DNA from 2 places in the Flintibacter sp. genome. Region 1 is predicted to be linked to the other one. Evidence: riboswitches for the same ligand, from Rfam matches in the RefSeq annotation. Region 1 holds a riboswitch; the other holds the start of a gene.
The links. A riboswitch is a leader RNA that binds a small molecule or an ion and turns the genes downstream of it on or off. The one in region 1 is predicted to bind glycine.
Positions count from the first base shown of each region.

Region 2: another riboswitch for glycine. It lies ahead of gcvT (glycine cleavage system aminomethyltransferase GcvT); the one in region 1 lies ahead of ACLTXB_RS11295 (alanine/glycine:cation symporter family protein).

Region 1 is NZ_JBKVXZ010000030.1:3,274-9,134, forward strand. It holds gene ACLTXB_RS11280 (threonine/serine exporter family protein) at 1-199, opposite strand, end outside; gene ACLTXB_RS11285 (threonine/serine exporter family protein) at 252-1,004, opposite strand; gene secA (preprotein translocase subunit SecA) at 1,185-3,941, opposite strand; glycine riboswitch at 4,192-4,278, shown strand; glycine riboswitch at 4,279-4,366, shown strand; gene ACLTXB_RS11295 (alanine/glycine:cation symporter family protein) at 4,470-5,861, shown strand, end outside.
Region 2 is NZ_JBKVXZ010000001.1:155,226-161,086, reverse strand. It holds gene ACLTXB_RS00725 (LacI family DNA-binding transcriptional regulator) at 1-773, shown strand, start outside; gene ACLTXB_RS00720 (PfkB family carbohydrate kinase) at 760-1,686, shown strand; glycine riboswitch at 1,798-1,885, shown strand; gene gcvT (glycine cleavage system aminomethyltransferase GcvT) at 2,051-4,699, shown strand; partial or broken gene ACLTXB_RS00710 (glycine cleavage system protein H) at 4,764-4,919, shown strand; gene ACLTXB_RS00705 (transposon-encoded TnpW family protein) at 4,979-5,443, opposite strand; gene ACLTXB_RS00700 (VapE domain-containing protein) at 5,425-5,861, opposite strand, start outside.

The sequences.
Region 1 (5,861 bases):
GACAACGGCGCACCCGGGCCATCAGTTCCGAGTAGATGGCAATGCACACCGCAGCCAGAAAGGCCGGTAAAATATCGCCTCCCAGCAGGCGCTGAGCAATCAGATAGACAAACCAGCCCAGCGCTCCGCCCAGACCACAGATTAAAATGCCTCCGCCCTGGATATTGAACACCAATCCAAAACCTACACAGGCTATCATACCCCACAGGCAGGGTAAAAGCAGTTCTTGTATCACTTCCATGGCATCCCCCTCACATTCCAATCGCCAGAGAGATCACCACGCCCAGAGAGATGGCCGCAGCAGTCAGGATGGCCTCTGCCGTACGGTTCACGCCGGAAATAATATCTCCGGCCATGATCTCCCGCATGGCATTGGTCAGCGCCATACCGGGTACCAGTACCATCAATGTTCCAATGGTAATGGCGTCCACGTTCTCTCCCACGCCGATCCTGGTAAGCAGCAGCGCCAGCAGTGATGCGATGGCTGCGCCGATGAGGGTCTGGAAAAAGCCGTTAAAGCCCATCTTCCCTCCCAGATACAGCATCCAGAATCCAACGCCCAAGCCGCAAATTCCTGCGCTGACCGCATCCAAAACGCCGCCGTTGAAGAAGGCAGCAAAAAATCCGGCGGCCACCACATAGCCCAGAAGAAGCACTGGGGTGGAATATTGCCTTTTATTTTGGCTCAGACCGTCCACCAGCTCCTTGGCCTGCTTTACCGGGGGAACTTCCCGGCACAGGCGGCGGCACAGATCATTGCACCGCTCCAACAGCTCAATGTCGGTTCCATGGGAGGGAATCCGGCGCATCTGGGTAATGGGATGGCCCTGAGGGGTATTTAAACTTACGATCAGGCAATTTGGAATGGCAAACACCTGGGGCTGCAGCCCATAGGCAGTAAGCAGACGGTATACCGACTCTTCCACACGGTAGATTTCCGCACCGCTGAACATCAGCTGATAGCCCAATTCCGTTCCCATATTCAGCAGGTCGTCATACTCCATTCCATCCGCCTCCCTGAAACAGAATACCATGTTTCAGGAAAATAACAAGTCACAATTTTATTACAAAAATTTTCTCCTTTCCCCTTCTTTCTGGAGATTTCGATCTCACATTATAAAAAGACGCGGCGAGAGGAGAAAAGGTTTCCTCTCGCCGCAAAATATTTTTTAATTTTCAGGTTCTTACTTCTGCTCCGGGTGGAACTGGGTGCAGGTGCACTTCTTCCACTTCAGGCCGGAACCACAGGGACAGGGATCGTTGCGGCCAATCTTGATGGCCTTGCGCTGAGGCTGCTTGCGGACGGTGCCGTCGCTGGCGCCGGACTCGCCGGTGATCTTGGCCACGCGCTCACGCTTGACCTCCTCGTTCTTGCGCAGACGCACCAAGAACAGACGGCGCAGGGTCTCCTCCTGAATGGCGGCCACCATCTGCTCGAACATCTCGTAGCCTTCCTTCTTGTAGGCCACCACGGGATCAGTCTGGGCGTAGGCCCGCAGTCCGATGCCCTGCTTGAGGTCGTTCATAGAATCGATCTGATCCATCCAGTACTCGTCAACCACCCGCAGCATGAGCACCCGCTCCAGCTCCCGCATGAGGGGAGAGCCGATCTCCTGCTCCTTGGCGGCATAGACCTCCTTGGCACGGTTCTCCACCAGCTCCACCAGCTGCTGCTCGTTGTACTTCTGCAGTTCCTCATCGGTAAGAGCAAGCTCGCCGGGCTGGAGGAACATGGTGTGGAACAGAGCGGTAGCCTCCCGGAAAGACTCGGCATCCATGTGCTTCTGCTCGCCCATATGGCCCTGGATGGCGTTCTCCACCATGGTGTGGATCATATTCTGGATGGAACCCTGCAGGTCCTCACCATCCAGCACCTGGCGGCGCTGCTTGTAGATGACCTCACGCTGGGTGTTCATGACGTCGTCGTACTGCAGCACGTTCTTACGGGTCTGGAAGTTACGGGACTCCACCTGCTTCTGGGCGTTCTCAATGGCGTTGCTGAGCATCTTCTGCTCAATGGGGGTATCCTCGTCTACGCCCAGCTTCTCCATCATGCCCATGACCCGCTCAGAGCCGAACAGACGCATGATGTCGTCCTCCAGGGACAGGTAGAAGCGGCTCTCGCCGGGGTCGCCCTGACGGCCGGCACGGCCGCGCAGCTGGTTATCGATACGGCGGGACTCGTGGCGCTCGGTGCCCAGGATAAACAGGCCGCCGACCTCACGTACCTTCTCCGCCTCTTCCTTGATCTCGTCCTTATACTTAGCCTCGGCGTCGGCAAACATCTTCCGGGCATCCAGGATCTCCTGGTTGTCGGTCTCGGCGTAGCCGGTGGCCTCGGCGATGAGCTCGTCGGACATACCCGCCTTACGCAGGTCGGCCTTGGCCAGATACTCGGCGTTACCGCCCAGCATGATATCGGTACCACGGCCGGCCATGTTGGTGGCCACGGTGACCGCGCCCAGCTTACCGGCCTGGGCCACGATCTCAGCTTCCTTCTCGTGGTTCTTGGCATTCAGGACGTTGTGCTTGATGCCGCGGCGCTTGAGCATGTCGGACAGCTCCTCCGACTTCTCAATGGACACGGTACCTACCAGAACAGGCTGGCCCTTCTCATGGCACTCCTCGATCTGGCTGACCACCGCACGCAGCTTACCGGCCTCGGTCTTGTACACCACGTCGTGGTGGTCGACACGCTGCACGGGCTTGTTGGTGGGGATCTCCACGATGTCCAGCTCATAGATGGTGCCGAACTCTTCCTCCTCGGTCATAGCGGTACCGGTCATACCGGAGAGCTTGTCGTAGAGACGGAAGTAGTTCTGGAAGGTGATGGTGGCCAGGGTCTTGGACTCGTTGGCCACTTCCACGTGCTCCTTGGCCTCGATGGCCTGGTGCAGGCCCTCGTTATACCGACGGCCGAACATCAGACGGCCGGTGAACTCGTCCACGATGATGACCTGTCCGTCCTTCACCACGTAGTCGATGTCCCGCTTCATCACGCCGCGGGCCTTGATGGCCTGGTTAATGTGGTGGGACAGGGTGGTATTCTCGGGGTCGGCCAGGTTCTCAATGTTGAAGGCTTCCTCGGCCTTCTTGATGCCCCGGGCGGTGAGGGTAGCGGTGCGGGCCTTCTCGTCCACGATATAGTCCGCATCGATGTTGACGTCCTCTTCCTCCTTGTCATCCACCTTGGCAATGCGCTGGCAGGTGAGCTTGGAGACAAACTGGTCCACCACGGTGTAGAGCTGGGTGGACTTCTCGCCCTGGCCGGAAATAATCAGAGGGGTACGGGCCTCGTCGATGAGGATGGAGTCCACCTCGTCCACGATGGCAAAGTAGTGGCCACGCTGTACCAGCTCCTGGGAGTAGATGGCCATGTTATCACGCAGATAGTCAAAGCCAAACTCGTTGTTGGTACCGTAGGTGATGTCGGCGTCGTAGGCCGCCTTCTTATCCTGGCCCATGACTCCGTGGATGACCAGACCCACGGTCAGACCCATGAAGCGGTAGACCTTACCCATCCACTCGCTGTCGCGCTTGGCCAGGTAATCGTTGACGGTGACAATGTGCACGCCCTTGCCGGCCAGTGCGTTGAGGTAGGCAGGCAGGGTAGCCACCAGGGTCTTACCTTCACCGGTCTTCATCTCAGCGATACGGCCCTGGTGCAGGATGATACCACCGATGAGCTGTACCCGGTAGGGACGCATGCCCAGCACACGCCAGGCGGCCTCACGGCAGGCAGCAAAGGCCTCAGGCAGGATATCGTCCAGGGTCTCGCCGTCCTTCAGACGCTGCTGGAACTCCGGGGTCTTGGCCTGGAGCTGCTGGTCGCTGAGCGCTTTGTACTCATCCTCCAGGGCCTCGATCTTCTCCACCAGCGGCATAATCGCCTTGACCTCCCGCTGAGAACTGGTGCCGAAAATTTTCTTCAGGAAACTCATATTCGATCACACCTCGTTGTTGTTACTCGTAGAATCGCTCCGCCCGGGAAAGCCATCCGGGCATATTATCGTCTTAGTATACCACAAGCCTTCGGCGGAAAAAAGAGCAAATTGTAAACTTTCCCTCACAGAATCTCCAATTTCTTTCTATCCCGCCCTCAAATATCCACCACATGCACATAAATGTACGCCAGGGGTTGACAGTTTGTAGCGCCTGTGGTATGGTTAGATTCACAATTGAACAGGACAAACGAAGCGCCCAGGAAAATGGCCGTCGGCCTGCCGAAGGAGTAACACTCTCAGGTGTCCCTGTTGGGACGAGGACTGTGCGTGGATGTGACTCTGGAGAAGCTCGACCACGAGTGCCGAAGGTGCAAAGCGGGGATCCCCGCCAATCTCTCAGGCAAAAGGACAGAGACGAACAAACCGCCCCGCCGTTTTTTCGGCGTGGGTCTGTTTTCGCCCCATCATAGACCGTGGAAGCTTCCACGGTCTTTTTTGTTCTGGATATTTTAGGGGGAGAAAACGATGTCTGAAGCACTGCAATCCTTAGAGGCCGCACTTTATCCTATCGTGGTCAATATCAACACCTACCTGTCCAGCTATATTCTGGTCTTCCTGCTCATCGGCGTGGGTCTTTTCTATTCCATCCGCACCCGCTTTGTTCAGGTACGCTGCTTCGGCGAGGGCATGAAGAAGGTATTCGGAAATGTGTCTTTGCGCGGCGGACGGCAGGAGCAGGGTATGAGTTCCTTCCAGGCTCTGGCCACTGCCATCGCCGCTCAGGTGGGCACCGGCAACATCGTAGGCGGCTCCGGCGCCATTCTGGCCGGCGGTCCCGGCGCCATCTTCTGGATGTGGATCATCGCCTTCTTCGGCATGGCCACCATCTACGCCGAGGCTACTCTGGCCATCAAGACCCGCATCACCGATGAGAACGGCGACTTCCACGGCGGCCCCGTTTACTATATCACCACTGCCTTTAAGGGTGCTTTTGGTAAGTTCCTGGCCGCTTTCTTTGCGGTAGCTATCATTCTGGCTCTGGGCTTTATGGGCTGTATGGTCCAGTCCAACTCCATCGGCTCCACCTTCCAGACCGCCTTCGGCGTTCCCTCCTGGATCGTGGGCGTGGTGCTGGTCATCATCTGCGGCTTCATCTTTGTGGGCGGCGTGCAGCGTCTGGCCGCTGTCACCGAGAAGATCGTCCCTATCATGGCCGCTATCTTCCTGCTGGGCGCGCTGGCCGTACTGGTCATCCGCATCCAGTATATCCCCGCCACCTTCGCTATGATCTTCCAGTATGCCTTTGAGCCCCAGGCCATCATCGGCGGCGGCTTCGGTTACGCGCTGAAGGAAGCCATCAGCCAGGGCGCCAAGCGCGGCCTCTTTTCCAACGAGGCCGGCATGGGTTCCACCCCCCACGCTCACGCTCAGGCCAACGTGAAGGATCCCCACGACCAGGGCGTGGTAGCTATGGTCAGCGTGTTCATCGACACCTTTATCGTGCTGACCCTCAATGCTCTGGTAGTCATCTCCACTCTGTATACCCCCGGCGGCATTCTGGCCCAGGGCTACACCGAGGAGGTTTCCCAGGTCATCAACAAGACCAACCTGGCCCAGACCGCCTTTGGCACCGTGTTCGGCACCCAGGCCGGCGCCATGTTCGTGGCCGTTTGTCTGTTCTTCTTCGCCTTCTCCACGGTGCTGAGCTGGAACATGTTCGGCAAGATCAACATCATCTACCTCTTCGGCAAGAAGGCCGCTCCCGTCTATTCCGTCATCGCTCTGGTCTTTATCTTCCTGGGCACCCTCATGTCCAATGACCTGGTGTGGGAGCTCACCGACATGTTCAACAACCTCATGGTCATCCCCAACGCCATCGCCCTGTTTGCCTTGTCCGGCGTGGTGGTAAAGATTTGT
Region 2 (5,861 bases), on a different contig from region 1:
ACCAGGGAATTTCCGATGTACTGGCTACTTGCGGATATTTGATGCTTACTGTCGCTACAGAAGGTGTCCAAAGTATGGAAGAGGAATATCTGCTGAAGGCCAAATCCATGGGACTTGCGGGAGTTTTGGTATATACCCCTGCCCGTTGTATCCCCTCTAGTTGGGAATCTTTCTGCGGCAGTTTTCCAATCCTTTTTCTTTCTGATACCGACGCTCGCGGGCTCCCTAAAACAGAGCAACTGCCAGCGTCCTGGGAAGCTTTGGGAGATCAAGTGGCCAACTATTTTCTCAATCAAAAACGGCATCATTTGGTATATTTAGCCGATCACACATCCAGATTTTCTTCCGCATTCTTTACCCGCCTTCAAAACACAATTCGTGCAGAGGGAGGAACCTGTCAGCATTGCAGCGCAGGTTCTTCCTTGGACGATGCTTACAGAGAACTTACCCGGTATCTCAACCAAACCGAAACCCTGCCCGACGCAATCATCACCCAAAACTGCTACCAAGGCGCAGGGGCGCTGTCTGCACTAAAGCAGCAGGGAATTCGAGTGCCAGAACAAGCCGCTGTCCTTAGTCTGGAAAATGCTCAATTAGCCCAATTAACTTCTCCTCAGCTGTCTGTCTGGGGACCCTCCGGTTATCAGGTAGGCGTCTTGGGCGCTCAGCGTCTGTTGGAGTTAATCCGCCTGAATGAAGATACGCCTGCCGCCCCAAAAGAAGAGGTCAGTCTGACTTTAATTGTAAGGGGGTCCACAGATGTTAAAGCATGACTCTCCCCGGATTCTTTCTCTGGGCGTACTCAATCTGGACTTTGTTATGGAACTCGGCAATGAAATGATTGGGAAAAAGAAGATGGGCCGTCAGATCTCGATTAACGCAGGCGGCCACGGAAGTTCCCAGGCCATTGCCGCTGTACGATGTGGTGTTCCTACTGCATTAATTGGCAAAGTCGGAGACGATGCCTTTGGCCAACAGATTCAGTGCACTCTGGAAAAGGAGCATGTGGACTGCCGCTTTCTCACCCATGTTCCAAACGTCCACAGCGGTCTAGCTACTATTATCATTGAAGATCACACAGACAATACTTTTATCGACTTTCTGGGTGCAAACTATGAGTTGACCAATGAGGATATTGACCACTGCAAAGATGCAATCTGTCAGGCGGACTTGGTCATGATCCATATGGGACCGGCAATTATGGATGTAGCCACCCATATGATCGAACTGGCAAATGAATGTCATACTCCAGTTTTGGTTACGCCTTCTGTCATGACCGCAGATGTCCCGCTCCATTTTTGGAAGAAAGTAGACTACCTGGCTATGAATCTGGCTCAGGCAGCCGCTATCAGTTGTCTCTCTGGTGAAAATGCAAAAACAGCCCGAATTTCTGCCAGTATTCTTTCCAACCAAGTACGACAGGGCGTCGTTGTACACATGGACGGAGCCGGAGTGTTGGTTGCGGAAAAAGGTACTATGAGTCTTATGGACACTTGTTTTTCTGGTGAGATTCTGGATTATTCCGGTGCCACATCCTTTTTTACCGGTGTACTCGCAGCGGAATTGGTAAAAAACAGTTCCATCCAAGAAGCAGCCATCAAAGCCCACCGGGCCGCTCTTCTTTGCATGGGAAAAGTTGGTGTATATACGTCCTTCCCCTCCGCCGAGGTATTGAAAACATTATAACGCTCGTTAAAAGAGAAAATTTCCCACAAAAACTTCTTGACAAACGCCGGACTTCTATGATACTTTAACCACAACAGAGACTGACAACCGAATACCGAATCCATACAGCGGATGAACGATTCAGGAGAGACCGCGTATCTTACGCGGCACCGAAGGAGCAATGCCACACTCTCTCAGGTAAAAGGACTGGGTCGGGACGCAAATCTGAAAAGCATCCTTTGGGTGCACCGACGGGGCAACTGTCTGGAGGCGTTCAGGCTGGAATCTCTCAGGTTCTATGTACAGAGGCGCAGCGATATTAGGTATCGTTGCGTCTCTGTTTTTCTTTGCCCGAGAGATTATATTCTGAACGGAGGGAATCCCCATGAGCGAACTGAAACGCACCCAGCTTTACGACGTACATGTGGCAGCCGGTGCCACCATGGTGGACTTCGGCGGGTGGGAAATGCCCATCAAGTACCCCACCGACATCGTGGCCGAGCACCTGTACACCCGCAGCTTCTGCAGCCTGTTCGACGTCTCCCACATGGGCCGCATCCTGGTGGATGGTCCCCAGGCCGTCCCCTTCCTGCAGCATGTGCTCTCTAGCAACGTGATGGCTCTTGACGTGAACAAGGCGCAGTACGCCATCCTGCCCACCGAGACCGGCGGCGCAGTGGACGACGCCTACCTCTACCGCTTTGAGGAGGATCGTTACCTGCTGGTGGTCAACGCGGCCAACACCGATAAGGACCTGGCGCACCTGCAGCACCACATCCAGAACTTTGACGCCAGAATGACCGTCATCACCGCCGACTGGGCGGCCATCGCCGTGCAGGGTCCCAAGTCCAAGGAGCTGCTCATGACTCTGTCCGGAGGCGAGAGCATCACAGAGCCCATGAAAAACGCGCTGAACACCCTGGAGCTGGAGGGCCACACCGTCCGAATCGCCAAGACCGGCTACACCGGCGATCCCATCGGCTACGAGGTCTATGTCCCCAGCCAGGACGCTGTGTGGCTGTGGAACCGCCTGGTGGAACTGGGCGCCCGTCCCGCCGGCCTGGGTGCCCGTGACACCCTGCGTCTGGAAGCAGGCATGCCTCTCTACGGCCATGAGCTGGGCCTGTCCCCTGACGGGACAGAGATCCCCATCTACGCCATCCCCCTGGCCCGGTTTGCCGTCAGCTTCTCCCCCCAGAAGGGCGACTTTGTGGGCCGGGAGCCCCTCCAGCGCCAGTATGACGCCTTCCGTAAGATCATGGACCGGGACTTTTCCGATCTGGAGCATCTGCCCCGGCGTGTGCGTCCCATCACACTGCTGGGCCGCGGCGTCATGCGGGCCGGGATGCCGGTATACCGGGGCGACGAGGCCATCGGCTTTGTGACCAGCGGCACCATGGTCCCCTACTTCACCACCCAGGGCCAGGGCCTGGAGACCGAGATTTTGGAAAAGAGCGCCATGCGCTCCATCGGCCTGGCCTATATCGCCAGCGACGTGCTGGATGACGACAAGGTGGAGATCGACGTGCGCGGCCGCCGCATCGCCGCAGTCATCCCCCCCTACCATATGCGGGGCGACGCGCCTCCCTACGCCCGTCCCATTCTCTACCAGGCTCCCGAGGAGGAGAAAGCTGCTGCCTCCGGCGACCGCCTGCCCAAGGCTTTGGATCTTATCGCCCAGGCCACGGACAACCACCGCTGGCGCCAGGAGATGTGCATCAACCTCATCCCCTCCGAGATGACTCCCTCCCGGGCGGTGCGGCTGCTCTCCGCCAGCGACCCGGCCTTCCGCTATGCAGAGCACAAGAAGGTAAAGAGCTTCTACGACGCGGACATCTTCTACTACCAGGGCACCGAGTTCATCGACCAGGTGGAGCAGCTGCTCACCCAGGAGATGTGCACCTACCTTGGCTGCCGCGAGGCGGAGACCCGTGTCATCAGCGGCCAGATGTCCAACATGGCGGTGTTCTCCGCCCTCATGGACTTCAAGAACCGGCTCAACCGCAAGCAGACTCCCCAGCGTCTGGGCTACGTGCTCAACAACCACATCATCAAGGGCGGACACCTCAGCGCCCAGCCCATGGGCGCCCTCCACGACTACATCGCCGTGGACCCCGTCACCGAGCGCTCCGCCGTGGTGAACTTCCCCGTCTGCAAGGATAACATCTACAAGATCGACGTGGAGGAGACCAAGAAGGTCATCCAGCAGTATAAGCCCGAGCTCATCATCTTCGGCAAGAGCATGGTGCTGCACAAGGAACCTGTGGCCGCCATCCGGCAGTTTGTGGATGAGCAGAACATCCCCACCACCATCATGTACGACATGGCCCACGTGCTGGGACTCATCGGCGACCACTTCCAGAAGCCCTTTGAGGAGGGCGCGGAGATCGTCACCGGCTCCACCCACAAGACCTTCTTCGGTCCTCAGAGAGGCGTCATCGGTGTCAACTACGACAAGAGCGACCTGAAGTACGGCCTGTGGGAGACCATCGAGAGCCGCACCTTCCCCGGCAGCGTGTCCAACCACCACCTGGGCACCATGTTGGGTCTGCTGATGGCCGCCTATGAGATGAACCAGTTCAAGGACGAGTATCGGAAGGCCGTGGTGGAAAACGCCAAGCACTTTGCCAAGTGCCTGAAGGCGGAAGGTCTGGATGTGGCAGGCGATCCCGCCATTGGCTACACCGAGACCCACCAGGTCATCGTCTCGGTGGGTTACGCCGCCGGTCCCGAGGTTGCCGCCCGTCTGGAACGCAACAACATCATCGCCAACTACCAGGCTACCCCCGACGAGGAGGGCTTCACCGCCTCCGGTGCTCTGCGTATGGGCGTTAACGAGATGACCCGCTTCGGCTTTGGCAAGAAGGAGTTTGAGACTCTGGCCGCCCTCATCGCCGACTGCGTCCTGCGCGGCAAAGAGGTGGGCGACGAGGTGGTCAAGTTGCGCAGCGGCTACACCCAGATGCACTACTGCTTCCAGGATGACCAGACCCTGGCCGCGCTGGAGAAGCTGGCTGCCAACACCGGGATCTGATCTCCACCCGCGATTCCGTTCCACTTAAACATTCAACCTACATTATATATAAAGGAGAATTACTATGAACTTTCCTGCTGAACTGAAATATTCCAAGTCTCACGAGTGGGTTAAGATGCTGGACGAGACCACTGCCCTGGTGGGCATCACCGACTACGCTCAGAAGGAGCTGGGCGACCTGGTGTTCATCAACCTGCCCATGGAGGGCGACGAGGTCACCAAGGAGACTCCCTTCTGAAAGCTTTTGTCAAGGGGGTGCGTGGATATTTTTCATATTACTTACGCAGATTCTCTCTCTGCTTCTGCCTGAATAATGCGTTTCAACCTGTCCTCCGCAGTCAAACCGCTACTATGGTCAAAAAACACTTTGACTTTATAATTTGTTTTGCCTTGCTTAATCACAAAAACTCCATCCGGTTTGTTTTTCTCCGAATGGTTATTTGGGGTGGGTAGTGTACTGTTCACAATATTTGTCATACGATATTCCTCCTTAAATGAAAAAAGCCCGACAAGGAAAGGTCTGACAACGAAGTTCCGACAACGGACATCAGAAAACCTTTTTTCTTTATCGGGCGATACTATCTTTTTACTATTTCCTTTTTCTTTATAATATTGGTTGTCATGGTTGTCAGAAAGGGAAAAGTGCCGCAATATCAAGGCTTTCGGGATTTTTGCCCGACAACCAGACCGACAACCGGCTCGACAACCGAAGCGACAACGGGCTTTTATTTTTGCTTCAACCATTCTTCCGGAAGCCCTAACTGTTCCATTTCCTCTGTCGGGATTTCTTGAAAATCATCCATGCTGTTGTCAGGCTCGTTGTCGTTCCTGATACGCTCCCAGCCCTTTTGTCGGCGGTAAGGCTCTGGAAAATACCTCGGATTGCTGAACGCCCTCCAGCCTGTGACAGCGTTATTCATAATGTCATTGATCTCTCGCAGTTCCCATTGTTTCGGTTCGTCATAATCATGCCCCAGTGCTTCTTTGTAAAGCTGTTTGGAGCAAACTATGCTGCCGGAATAGCGTTCCAGATAGTCTAAAATCTGTCCTGCCTTAGTGTCCTCCGGCATAAAGTCCTTTTGGTGGGCTTTCAGATAAGCGTTCATAGCCGGACTGAATCTCAGACGGAAATTGCCGCTTCTGTAAATCTCCATAGCTTCTG